3 regions of the Caballeronia sp. TF1N1 genome follow, and region 3 is predicted to be linked to each of the others. Evidence: predicted binding sites of a transcription regulator. Region 3 holds the regulator's gene; each other region holds the start of a gene.
What was found. The regulator HrcA, encoded in region 3, represses chaperone genes, less so after heat shock. The targets are predictions, from matches to a motif close to TTAGCACTCNNNNNNNNNGAGTGCTAA.
Positions count from the first base shown of each region.

Region 1: the regulator HrcA is predicted to act here: its motif matches at 2,649-2,675, upstream of rpoH (RNA polymerase sigma factor RpoH).
Region 2: the regulator HrcA is predicted to act here: its motif matches at 2,633-2,659, upstream of LDZ28_RS10680 (co-chaperone GroES).

Region 1 covers NZ_CP084626.1:216,544-220,960, reverse strand. Annotated here, with positions in the region: gene leuA (2-isopropylmalate synthase) at 1-1,366, shown strand, start outside; gene LDZ28_RS01065 (nuclear transport factor 2 family protein) at 1,390-1,773, opposite strand; gene LDZ28_RS01060 (acyloxyacyl hydrolase) at 1,819-2,385, opposite strand; gene rpoH (RNA polymerase sigma factor RpoH) at 2,739-3,674, shown strand; gene nagE (N-acetylglucosamine-specific PTS transporter subunit IIBC) at 4,090-4,417, opposite strand, start outside.
Region 2 covers NZ_CP084626.1:2,302,542-2,306,958, forward strand. Annotated here, with positions in the region: gene LDZ28_RS10670 (hypothetical protein) at 1-411, shown strand, start outside; gene groL (chaperonin GroEL) at 530-2,170, opposite strand; gene LDZ28_RS10680 (co-chaperone GroES) at 2,264-2,554, opposite strand; gene LDZ28_RS10685 (DUF4148 domain-containing protein) at 2,923-3,240, shown strand; gene LDZ28_RS10690 (DUF2242 domain-containing protein) at 3,425-4,156, shown strand.
Region 3 covers NZ_CP084626.1:384,051-388,467, forward strand. Annotated here, with positions in the region: gene recN (DNA repair protein RecN) at 1-679, opposite strand, end outside; gene LDZ28_RS01820 (NAD kinase) at 709-1,602, opposite strand; gene hrcA (heat-inducible transcriptional repressor HrcA) at 1,792-2,808, shown strand; gene hemH (ferrochelatase) at 2,937-4,004, shown strand; gene LDZ28_RS01835 (RNA-binding S4 domain-containing protein) at 4,019-4,417, shown strand, end outside.

The DNA of each region.
Region 1 (4,417 bases), 170 kb from region 3:
GACGATCGAAGTGCTGGTGCAATCGCGCCGCGAATTGATCGAGCGCACGTTCGAGGCAGCGGAGGGCGCGAGCAAGGTGATCGTGCACTTGTACAACGCGATCGCGCCGTCGTTCCGGCGCATCGTGTTCAATCAGTCGCAGGAAGAAGTGAAGGCGCTGGCGGTGGAAGGCACGCGCATCATCAAGGAATGCGCCGATGCACGGCCGCAGACGCGCTGGACCTACCAGTACTCGCCCGAGACCTTCAGCATGACGGAGTTGCCGTTCGCGCGTGAAGTCTGCGACGCCGTCGCGCAAATGTGGCGTCCGACGCCCGATCACAAGATGATCGTCAATTTGCCGGCCACCGTGGAAGCCGCGACGCCGAACGTATTCGCCGATCAGGTCGAATGGATGGACCGCAATCTCGGTTATCGCGACAGCATCGTGCTTTCGGTGCATCCGCATAACGATCGCGGGACGGCGGTCGCGGCCGCGGAGCTCGCGGTGCTCGCGGGCGCGGAACGCGTCGAAGGTTGTCTTTTCGGCAACGGCGAGCGCACGGGCAACGTCGATCTCGTCACGCTTGCGCTCAATCTCTACACGCAGGGCGTCGATCCGGGCCTCGATTTCTCCGATATCGACTCGGTGCGTCGCGTCGTCGAGCGCTGCAATCAGTTGCCGGTGCATCCGCGTCATCCGTATGCGGGCGATCTTGTTTTCACGGCGTTTTCGGGCTCGCATCAGGACGCCATCCGCAAGGGTTTTGCGCAGCGTCAGCCGGGCACGGTCTGGGAAGTGCCGTATTTGCCGATCGATCCCGCCGATCTCGGTCGCAGCTACGACGCCGTGATCCGCGTGAACAGCCAGTCCGGCAAGGGTGGCGCGACTTATCTGCTCGAACGCGGGCTCGGCTTCACGCCGCCGCGCCGCGTGCAGATCGAGTTCAGCCACGCCGTGCAAAGACTCGCGGACACCTCAGGCGAGGAAGTCACCGGTGACGCAATCTGCACACTCTTCAAGCAGGAATATTTCGACGCGGGCGGCGTGGTCGCGCGCGTCGATGCGGCGACGCTCTCCGTGTTCGGGCGCAACGTCGCGGTGCCGCCGGCGTCAGGCGCGACGAGCGGCGATGTCTACGCGCAAGCCGTGGCGGCGTGTTTCGATGTATCGGCAAACGTGAGCTGGTTCGAAACGGCGGTAACGGCGAGCGGCGATACGGCCGTCTTCGTAGGCTGCCGCGTCGGCGACGAGCCGTTGCGCTTCGGCGTCGCGGTGCACGCGAATCCGGCGTTGGCTGTCGTGGATGCGGTCGTCAGTGCGGTGAATCGGTCGAAACCCTTGGGCCGTCAGGCAGAGCGGCAAGACGAAGCGGTCGAGGCTTGAGGCCTCGACGTCGCGCGCGGCGGCTACTCCAGCGCCACGCGCGTCGCCTGCAAGGCTAGCAGCAGCCATTGTCCGTCGGTCTGAACGTGAACCGCGGTGTAGGCAATGGGAAACAGCAGCGCGCCGTTTTTCGATTCCATCTCGATCAGCACCCGTCCCGAGACGAGGCACGTGTCCTTGCCGGCGACGATCACGTCCTGCGACTGGATCTCGATCTGCCGATAGCGGCGTCGACCAGCGGTGATCGCGTCGATGAACTGGCGCTTCGTCTCGCGCTTGCCGTTCGTGTGAACGTAGCTGACGTTCTCGGCTAGAAGCGCATCCAGAGCCGGGCCGTCGCTGTCGACCATCGCCCGGAAGCGATCGCGCTCGAGGCCTCGAATGGCCTCCATGGATTTTGCCGGCATCTGTCGGTTCCCCTTGTGTCGAGAAACCGATGCGCCGGCGCCCCGTCAGAAGTTGTATTGCAGATATAGCTGGCTGAAATTTATACCAGGATTCGGCTCTTTGATACTGGCGTTCGACAGATGCTGAAACCGGAAGCCCGCCTGATAGTTCTGCTTCTCGCCGAAGATCGCACCGACGCCGACCATATCCGCGAACTGGAACGCGGACGACACCGTGAAATCCGTCGTGATTCGCGTATGCGACAGAAGCCGCACGCCGACGCCCGCTTCAATGAACGGCCGGATATATCCCGAACTCTTCACGAAGCGCAGAACCGGCGTCACACCGAATTCCCAGATGTTCGGGTGCACGGCGTTGCTTTCCTGCGAGTGCCAGTAGGCGACGTGACCTTCGCCGAGCAAGGTGAAGTGAAAGCCGCCGATTTCCCACCAGGTCAGATTCGGGTCCCATACGAAGCCGAGATCCGCCTTTTTGATGTCGCGATCGGCCACGCCGCCCGCGATTTGCAAACCAAAGCGGTCGGCATGCGCTGCCGCCGACGTGACTCCTAGCAACAGGGCAATTGCGCCATGGGACAACAGATGACGCCAAGGGCCTTTATTTTTCTGCATGGACACCCCATCTGTGGGATTGACGAGTCGAGCCGCCAAGCGGGCTTCGCGCATTGTAGATTCATCGTCTCATAATTGCACGAATGATTGCCATTAGCCTATTTGCTTGAATATCCTGTCATCCTTACGCCAAAGTAAGGTAACTAATTCTATCGCACGTGACGAATCGGTAATAATGGTACGATTCGAATACAGTGCTCGGCTATGAATCCACAAAGTTGATAGCTTTGTGGGAACTCTCACATTCGTTTCCCCTCTAACACTTAGCACTCGTTGAAGCGGAGTGCTAATATCATGTCTGACTTGCCGCGCCTTTGCGGCAACAGGCATTTGTTGATAAGGAGCTTATGAGCGTGTCCAATGCGATGACCCTTCCGAATGTTCTTAGCTCGGCACCTGCCAAGGCAACTTCGGCAGGCGCGCTGACGTACGCACAATCGTCCATGTTGACCGGCCAGATCGGCAACATCGATTCATACATACAAGCGGTGAACCGCATTCCAATGCTTTCGCAAGCAGAGGAGCGTCAGTACGCCACCGAGTTTCGCGAACAGGGCAACCTAAACGCGGCGCGGCAACTGGTGCTTTCGCACCTGCGCCTCGTCGTGTCCATCGCCCGGAATTACCTGGGTTATGGTCTGCCGCACGCGGACCTGATCCAAGAAGGCAATATCGGTCTGATGAAGGCCGTCAAGCGCTTCGATCCGGAACAAAACGTACGCCTCGTGTCGTACGCCATGCACTGGATCAAGGCGGAGATTCACGAATACATCCTGCGCAACTGGCGCATGGTGAAGGTCGCGACGACCAAGGCGCAACGCAAGCTGTTCTTCAACCTGCGCAGCCACAAAACCGGCACTTCGGCGTTCACGCCGGAGGAAATCGAAGGTCTGGCAAGCCAGTTGAACGTGAAGCGCGAGGAAGTGGCCGAGATGGAAACGCGTCTGTCGGGCGGAGATATCGCGCTCGAAGGCCAGGTCGAAGATGGCGAGGAAGCCTATGCGCCGATCGCCTATCTGGCTGACTCGCATAGCGAGCCGACGAATGTCATCGCCGCGCGTCAGTTCGACAAGTTGCAAAGCGACGGTCTGGCTTCCGCGCTGGAATCGCTGGATGCGCGTAGCCGCCGTATCGTCGAAGCGCGCTGGCTCGAAGTGCAGGACGACGGCTCGGGCGGCATGACGCTTCACGAACTGGCGGACGAATTCGGCGTATCGGCTGAGCGTATCCGTCAGATCGAAGCGAGCGCGATGAAGAAGATGCGTTCCGCGCTGGCCGAGTACGCGTGATATCGCGGCAGCTCGATGACCGTAGTTCGGTGCTGAAGTAAGTTCGAAGCCCGCTGTTCCGAAAGGACAGCGGGTTTTTGTTTTCGTCTATCGATGGCGGCGCGGAGCAATGTAGTGCTTGGCGTTTTTTTCTGTCCACGACGCTTGTTGGCATCGGCGCAAAGGGCTGTGCGGCAGGACTTGAAATACAAGTGAATCGGCTTGGGCGTTGGCTTCTTGGCTTCTTGGCTTCTTGGCTTCTTGGCTTCTTGGCTTCGTGCTTCGTGCTTCGTGCTTCGTGGTTCGTGGTTCTTGGCTCTCGGTGACTCAGCCGCTCAATCTCCCGAACAAAGAACCCCGCCTGTCACGCAAAACTCGCCAGGCATAAAAAACGGCGCCCGAAAGCGCCGTTCATCAAACCAGACCGAATCTCGCATCAAGCCGGCAACGGCGATGCCCCGCCGCCACTTCCCGGCACGCGCGTCGCGAGTTGTGCCGCGTAACGCTGCGCGGCCGCGCCCACGACGATGTGGAACGTATCCGCCGAAACCCACGCGACATCCAGCGTCGACAGGCGCTGACGATCCACCGCCGAAGGATCGCGCACGACCACGCGCAGTCGCGTTTGCGCAACGGCATCGAGCGTGACGACATTGGTCGCGCCGCCGAACACCGCCAGCCAGCGCAGCGGATCGGGATCGAGCGGGCCGGCAGTCTGATCGAAGGCGCCAACGTTCGCGGAAGCCACCGAAGCAGCGGCCGGA
Region 2 (4,417 bases), 1.1 Mb from region 3:
CGAATTGCACGCCTTTTACAAGCCACGATGTTCGCCTCGCTGATTTACATCGCCCTGCCCGCAAACGCGCAGCAAAGCACGGCGCCGCCCGTCACACCGACTGGCGACGGCACCTTCCTGCTGACCATCTTCCTCAAGCACGATCAAAGCAAACCGCTTCCGAAGATCAACGAGCAGTTGAAGGAGCAAGGCTTCTTCAAGACGTTTCCGCCGCCGGGAATCGAAGTGGTGTCGTGGTACGTAATGATGGGCGTCGGTCAGGTCGTGACCTTGCGCGTGCCTGCCGATCGCCTGCGCGAAGTGAATCGCGCGATCGAAACCACCGCGTGGGGCGGCTATACGACGGAGTTTTATCCAACCTACGACTACAAGGCCGCCGCGCAGAACTTGCGCGATCAGATGAACAAGTAACGGTCCGCGTTTGCCACGGACGAAAAAAACCCGCATTGCTGCGGGTTTTTCTTTGCGGCGTGAGCTTCTTTCGAAACCCACGCCCTGAGGATGAAGCAAGTAACCGGTCGAAACCGAATTACATGTCCATGCCCATGCCGCCCATGCCGCCGGGCATGCCACCAGGCATGGCCGAGTCTTCCTTCGGCAGTTCCGCGACGGCTGCGTCGGTCGTCAGCAGCAGGCCTGCCACCGATGCCGCGTTTTGCAATGCCGTGCGCGTCACCTTGGTCGGGTCGACGACACCGGCTTCCACCAGGTCACCGTACTCGCCCGTTGCCGCGTTGTAGCCGTAGTTGCCCGTGCCCGCAGCAACAGCCGCCACCACGACGGAAGCTTCTTCGCCGCCGTTCGTGACGATCTGGCGCAGCGGCTCTTCCATCGCACGCAGAACGATGCGGATGCCCGCGTCCTGGTCCGAGTTCAGGCCCTTCACGCCTTCGACAGCCTTGCGAGCGCGGATCAGCGCGACGCCGCCGCCGGCCACGATGCCTTCTTCCACAGCCGCACGAGTTGCGTGCAGTGCGTCTTCGACACGTGCCTTCTTTTCCTTCATTTCGACTTCGGTCGCAGCGCCGACCTTGATCACTGCCACGCCGCCAGCCAACTTGGCCACGCGCTCTTGCAGCTTTTCACGGTCGTAATCCGACGTTGCTTCCTCGATCTGCGTGCGCACTTGCTTCACGCGCGCTTCGATGCTTGCTGCTTCGCCAGCGCCGTCGATGATCGTCGTGTTTTCCTTGCCCACTTCGATGCGCTTTGCTTGACCCAGTTCAGCCAGCGTAGCCTTTTCGAGCGTCAGGCCGGTTTCTTCCGCGATCACTTGACCACCGGTCAGGATAGCGATGTCTTCCAGCATGGCCTTGCGACGGTCGCCAAAGCCCGGAGCCTTGACGGCAACGGTCTTCAGAATGCCGCGGATGTTGTTCACGACCAGCGTAGCCAGCGCTTCGCCTTCGACGTCTTCAGCGATGATCAGCAGCGGACGGCCAGCCTTCGCGACTTGTTCCAGCACCGGCAGCAGATCGCGGATGTTCGAAACCTTCTTGTCGTGCAGCAGCACGAACGGGTTTTCGAGCAGGGCGACTTGCTTGTCCGGGTTGTTGATGAAGTACGGCGACAGGTAGCCGCGGTCGAACTGCATGCCTTCCACGACGTCCAGCTCGTCTTCCAGCGACTTGCCGTCTTCAACCGTGATCACGCCTTCCTTACCGACCTTGTCCATTGCTTCAGCGATACGGTCGCCGATGGACGTGTCGCTGTTCGCCGAAATCGCGCCAACTTGAGCGATTTCCTTGTTCGTCGTGCAGGGCTTGCTGATCTTGCGCAGTTCTTCGATAGCTGCAGCAACTGCCTTGTCGATACCGCGCTTCAGGTCCATCGGGTTCATGCCCGATGCAACGTACTTCATGCCTTCGCGAACGATGGATTGCGCCAGAACCGTAGCGGTCGTGGTGCCGTCACCGGCGTTGTCGCTGGTCCGGGAAGCCACTTCCTTGACCATTTGCGCGCCCATGTTCTGGAGCTTGTCCTTCAGTTCGATTTCCTTCGCGACCGAGACACCGTCCTTGGTGACCGTCGGGCCGCCGAAGCTGCGCTCGAGCACGACATTGCGGCCCTTCGGACCCAGCGTGACCTTGACCGCGTTGGCCAGAATGTTCACGCCTTCGACCATCTTGGCGCGTGCGGTATCGCCAAAAGTGACTTCTTTAGCTGCCATATTCAAACTCCTTGAGTCGATTCAGTTTGGAGGCTTCGGGCGGCAGGCTCCAATGGAGCGGCTCTGCGGCGAAGCCGAAGTGCAGGAAGGTGCTTACTTGACCAGAACGGCCATGATGTCTTCTTCGCGCATCACGAGCAGTTCTTGCCCGTCGACCTTGACGGTCTGGCCGGCGTACTTGCCGAACAACACGCGGTCGCCCACCTTCACGTCGAGGGCGTTCTGCACACCCTTGTCATCGCGCTTACCCGGGCCGACGGCCAGGATTTCGCCTTGATCCGGCTTTTCGGCTGCAGCTTCGGGGATGATGAGGCCCGAGGCAGTCTTGGTTTCCTGATCCAGACGTTTAACGATGACGCGATCGTGCAAAGGACGAAGATTCATACACACTCCTCTCTTGATTGAGACTGAAAACGCGGGGGAAACCCGCCCGGTGAGCGAAGCTGCCCGAGCGGCAATTTGTTAGCACTCTCGTGCAGTGAGTGCTAATTATATGGACCGAGTTTGACAATTTCAAGGACGGGGACAGACGGGCATTCCCTATTTCGCGTACTTTTGTCTGGACACGGGGAAATTTATGGATTTCGTAAGGTCGATTGGCTGGATTAATGTCAATCCGTCAATTCTGATTTCGCTTAATTAGGGTTTCTACTAGGGTCGGCGAGGCCTAGACTGCATTTCAACGACGAAGCAGTGAAGAGACAAACTCTCTACCCGCAACGTTCCCGAGATCAGTACATAGGAGGTTCATCATGTTCAAGTCGATCATCCCCGCAATCGCCGTTGCTGCCGTCCTTGCAGTCCCCGCTTTCGCCCAGGCGCAAGAAAACGCGCCGGTGACGCGGGCTGAAGTGAAGGCTCAACTGGTTCAACTGGAACGCGCAGGCTACAACCCGGCCAGCGATCAAACCCAATACCCCGCCAACATTCAGGCCGCGCAAGCACGCCTGAACGCGCAACAAGGCACGGCTGCTTCGTCGTTTGGCGGTGTCGGCGAAGGCGCTGCCGCTTCGGGTGCTGCCCGCCGCGCGGCTATCGACCCGAATCCGGTCGACTTCAATCGCCCGTAATCGTCGATTCGCGTAACGAAGCCCGGCACGCACGCCGGGCTTTTGCTTTTTGCGCATCCCGAAGGAAAAGTTTCTGTAAGCCACGGATTCGACGATGTTTTTGGACTACGTTTTTTTCTCGCGCAGTCGGAGGGAACTACAATTTGTGTTTGTTGCATCACAAATTTCGTCTTCGTTGCCTCTCATGCCTATGTCGTCGTCGCTGCGCCTTGCCTTTCTCTCCCTCGGAATTCTCGCCCTTGCCGCCTGTGGCGGACGCGCGGCGACCACGCCGAGCTATCAGCAGGAACTCTTCGACTCCGGTGCGAGCCCGTTCGCGCGCAACTTCGACGCCACCGTGAACGAAACCTGCGAGGCGGCCCGCCGCGCGCTGCTTTCGCAAGGCTTTCTCACGACGATGGCGCAAGCCGATACCGTCGACGCCACCAAGAACTTCCAGCCGTCCACCGAAACGCACGTGGTCGTCTCATTCCATGTGGTCTGCACGCCCGGCGAAAACACGACCAATACGAGCATCGCTTATGTGAACGCGGTGCAGGACGGCTATGCGCTCAAGAAAAGCGATACCTCCGCAAGCGTGGGCTTGAGCGTCTTGGGCTCGCTTTCGCTGCCGATCCGTTCGAACAGCGATGCAATGGTCAAGATCTCCAGCGAAACCGTGCCCGCCGGCAAGTTCTATGACCGATTCTTCGGGCTGATGGGGCACTATCTGAGCACGGTGCCGCGCAGTTCGCCCATCGCATCGGATGAGGTCAAGAGCAAGCCGCTCGCACCGTCGCTGATCGTGAGTTCACCGGATCTCACGCCAACGCCGATCGTCGTACAGGCGCCCGCCGCGGCGGCGACGGCCATCCAGTCATCCGACGCGAAACACGCTGCGTCCGAAGGCGTCGCGGCATCGGCGCCGGTTCAGTGAGATCGAGCGCGCGCGTCGTTCCGGGAAACGCTTCGTCGATGCAAGCATCAAGCACGCGGGCAACGGCGGCTGCAGTTGCGTGATCAGCTCACCACAAACCTCATTCAGCACCCGTCGCCGTTCGCAAATGTACCCGCGTAGCCTGTGACGCCTCGCTCATCGCGCAGCTAGCCCGCCCGAACGCATCGATGCGGCGCGCTCATCACGCGCCGCCTAAAGCTGAAGCTCCGCCTGCCGCCGACAGCGACGCCAATCCGCACG
Region 3 (4,417 bases):
GCACGCCGTCGATGAGACTTGCCGAGTGCGAGAGCCGATGATGCTCCGCGCTCACTTCCTCCCATTCGCCCGGCTGCGGCGCGAGCTTGTCGAACTCGCTCAACTGCCATGCGAGACGCTCGCGTTCCAGTTGCAGTTCGCGGTCGCGGCTTTGCGCGGCTTCTACGGCCTGCTGGGCCTCGCGATACGCACGCCACGCGCGACTCACGGTGCTCGCTGTGTCGACGAGACCGGCGTGCGTGTCGAACAGTTCGCGTTGCGCGTCGGGGCGCATCAGCAATTGATGCGCGTGCTGGCCGTGGATGTCGACGAGCATTTCGCCCACTTCGCGCAGTTGCGTGAGCGTGGCCGGCGTGCCGTTGATGAACGCGCGCGAGCGGCCGCCGGAATCGATCACGCGGCGCAGCATGACGGTGTCGCTGTCTTGCGAGAGCGCGTGCTCGTCCAGCCAGCGCGCCACTTGCGCGTGCGTGGTGAATTCAGCGGTGATGTCGGCGCGCGCTTCCCCCGTGCGCACGACGCTCGCGTCGGCGCGGGCGCCGAGCGTGAGCGCGAGGGCGTCGATCAGGATGGATTTGCCTGCGCCGGTTTCACCCGAAAAAACCGTGAAGCCGGAGTCGAACTCGATATCCAGCGCGGCAACGATGACGAAGTCTCGAATGGAGAGATGACGGAGCATGGACGCTTGGAAAGGGCGTGGTGAGCGCTTCAGAGGGCGGAGTCTTGCGAGGGATGCTCGTTCCAGTGCAGCTTTTTGCGCAGCGTGGCGTACGTGCTGTAGCCGACCGGATGCAGCACCGGCACCGTGTGCCGTGAGCGCCGCACTTCGATGGCGTCGTTCAGTTCGACGGCCGTGAACGACTGCATGTCGAAGTTCACGTTGACATCGCGCCCGCCGATGAATTGAATGGTCACCTTGGAGTCGTCGGGCAGCACGATCGGACGGTTCGAGAGCGAATGCGGCGCAATCGGCACGAGCACGAAGCCCTGCAACTGCGGATGAAGAATCGGCCCCGCCGACGAAAGCGCGTAGGCGGTCGAGCCGGTGGGCGTCGCGACGATCAGACCATCCGAGCGCTGGTTGTACATGAAGTGGCCATCCACCGACACGCGCAGTTCCGCCATGCCTGAAAAGCCGCTGCGATTGACCACGACATCGTTGAAGGCGAGCGCGTGATAGATGGGCTTGTCGTTGCGCACGATACGCGCTTCGAGCAGGCTGCGTTCCTCGCGCTCGAACTGTCCGGCGAGCATCTGAGGCACGATCTCGCGCATCTCGGTGAGCGGGATGTCCGTGATGAAGCCGAGCCGCCCGTGATTCACGCCGATGAGCGGCGTCTTGTACGGCGCAAGTTGGCGGCCCACGCCGAGCATGGTGCCGTCGCCGCCCAGCACGACCGCCACGTCCGCGCGCGCGCCGATTTCGGCGACCGAGAGCGCCGGGTAATCGGTCACGCCGACATCCTTCGCGGTGCCGGCCTCGAACACGACCTCGAAACCCTGCTTCGAGATCAGCTCCGCGAGCAGGCGCAGCGGCGTCTCGATGCCGGGCGTATTGGTGCGCCCGATGAGCGCGACAGTCTTGAATTGGCCAATTTCCATGCCGGCATTACACCATAGGTGGAAGGCGAAAAGAACCGTGCGCGAAGGGTGGTTGCGATGCCACCCGATCACGCCGGGGCACGCCCGTTGTTTATCGCTAGAATGGAGCGGACATTGAATCGCTCGACAAGCGATTCATCGCGGCGGGTACGTTCGCCGCGCCACGACACGTTAGGCTAAAATTTCCCCATGCTAGACCCACGTGCACAAACCCTCCTCAAAACGCTGATCGAGCGCTACATCGCCGAAGGTCAGCCGGTCGGTTCGCGCACGTTATCACGGCATTCCGGCCTGGAGCTGAGTCCCGCGACCATTCGCAACGTGATGTCGGACCTGGAAGACCTCGGTCTCGTCGTCAGCCCGCACACGTCGGCGGGACGCATTCCCACGCCGCGCGGCTATCGGCTCTTCGTCGACACCATGCTCACCGTGGAAGCGCCGCAAGACGAAGCCATGACCACCGCCGTGAAGACGCGCCTGCAAGGCGAGGAGCCGCAGAAGATCGTCGCGGCGGCGGCGAGCGTGCTGTCGAGTCTCTCGTCGTTCGCTGGCGTGATCCTCACGCCGCGCCGCAGTCACATGTTCAAGCAGATCGAATTCATGCGGCTGTCGGACAAGCGCATTCTGCTTATCATCGTGACGCCCGAAGGCGACGTGCAGAACCGCATGATGGCGACGCAGCGCGACTATTCGCCGTCGCAACTCACGGAAGCCTCCAACTACATCAACGCGCATTTCGCGGGCCTGTCCTTCGACGAAGTGCGTCTGCGGCTGCGTCAGGAAATCGACGAATTGCGCGGCGACATGACCGCGCTCATGCAGGCGGCCGTGGTCGCGAGCACCGCCGAAACCGATCCGGGCGAGACCGTGCTGATTTCCGGCGAGCGCAACCTGCTCGAAGTGGCGGACCTTTCGTCCGACATGGCGCGGCTGCGCAAGCTGTTCGATTTGTTCGACCAAAAGACGAGCCTCCTGCAATTGCTGGATGTTTCGAGTCACGCGCAGGGCGTGCAGATTTTCATCGGCGGGGAATCTAATCTGGTGCCGATCGAGGAAATGAGCGTCGTGACCGCGCCGTATGAAGTCAACGGCAAGATCGTCGGCACGCTCGGCGTGATCGGACCCACGCGCATGGCCTACAACCGCGTGATTCCCATTGTCGATATCACCGCACGCCTGTTGTCGATGTCGCTCAGTTCTCAATAGCTTTTCCTTCAGCCCATCATGCCGGCCCGCGCGCCGCGCCGCCACTAGGCCGTTCGGCCAATGATGCGGCGTGAAACGCGCCGCTATAATGGGTTTCACCTTTCGACCACTTCCGGCCGCCTTGCCCTATGCGTTTCGATCTCGAGTTGCCTTCGCAGCCTAGCGCTTCGCATCGTGTCGCGGTGCTGCTGATCAATCTCGGCACGCCGGACGCGCCCACGCCGCGTGCCGTGCGCAAGTATCTGGCGCAGTTCCTCTCCGATCCGCGCGTGGTCGAGATTCCCTCCTTGCTCTGGCAGATCATTCTGCGGTTGATCATCCTGCCGTTTCGCGGGCGCGCGTCGGCAAAGAAATATGCGCAGGTGTGGATGGCGGAAGGCTCGCCCTTGCGTGTCTATACGGAGAAGCAGGTCGAGGGCTTGCGGCGCCTCTTCGCTGCAAACGACTACCACGTGCTCGTCGACTACGCGATGCGCTACGGCACGCCGGGCATCGGCGTCATGCTCAATCAGCTCAAGCTCGAAGGCGCCGAGCGCATTCTCCTGGTGCCGATGTATCCGCAGTACTCGTCTTCGACCACCGCGACCGCTTTCGACGACGCCTTTACCGCGCTCAAGCGCGTGCGCAATCAGCCCGAGATTCGCACCATTCGTCATTACGCGGATCATCCGGCGTATATCTCCGCGCTTGCAGAGCAGGTGCGCGATTACTGGCGTCATCACGGCGTGCCGGATTTTGCCGCCGGCGACAAGCTCGTGCTGAGTTTTCACGGCGTCCCCAAGCGAACCATGGATCTCGGCGATCCGTATCACGACCAGTGCCAATTGACGGGCTCGCTGCTCGCCTCCGCGTTGGGGCTCACGCCGGTGGAATGCCGCGTCACGTTCCAGTCGCGCTTCGGCCGCGCGGAATGGCTGCAGCCATACACCGCGCCGACGCTCGCGGAACTCGGCGCGGCGGGTGTTGCGCGCGTGGACGTTTTTTGTCCGGGCTTCACGGCGGATTGTCTTGAGACGATCGAGGAAATCGGCATCGAGGTGCGCGACGAATTTCTGCACGCAGGCGGCAAGCAGTTTCACCGCATTCCTTGCCTGAATGCATCGCCGGCGTGGATCAAGGCGCTGGGAGAAATCGCGGCGCAGAATCTGCAAGGCTGGCCGGTGCAGGCCGTGCAGCCATTGACGGTTGCCGCCTGAACGAACGGTAATTCATGAACTACACGATTTCGACGGAACCGGGCGCGCGTCTGCGCATCGACAAATGGCTTTGGGCGGCGCGCTTCTTCAAGACGCGTTCGCTCGCGAGCGACGCGGTGGAAAAAGGCCGCGTGAAGATCGGCGGGGCGAACGTGAAGCCGTCGAAGGACGTGCGCGTCGGCGATCTCGTCGAGATCGATATCGAGCGGATCGTCTGGCAAGTGGAAGTAAAGGGCGTGTGCGACGTGCGCGGACCGGCTAGCGTGGCCCAGACGCTTTACGCGGAAACGGAAGAGGGCCGAGTGAAGCGGTTAGCCGAAGCCGAGCGGCGCAAGACGTTTCGCGAGCCGGCTGCCGGAATTCAGGGCAGGCCGACGAAGCGCGACCGGCGCATTATCGACAAACTGGCAGGT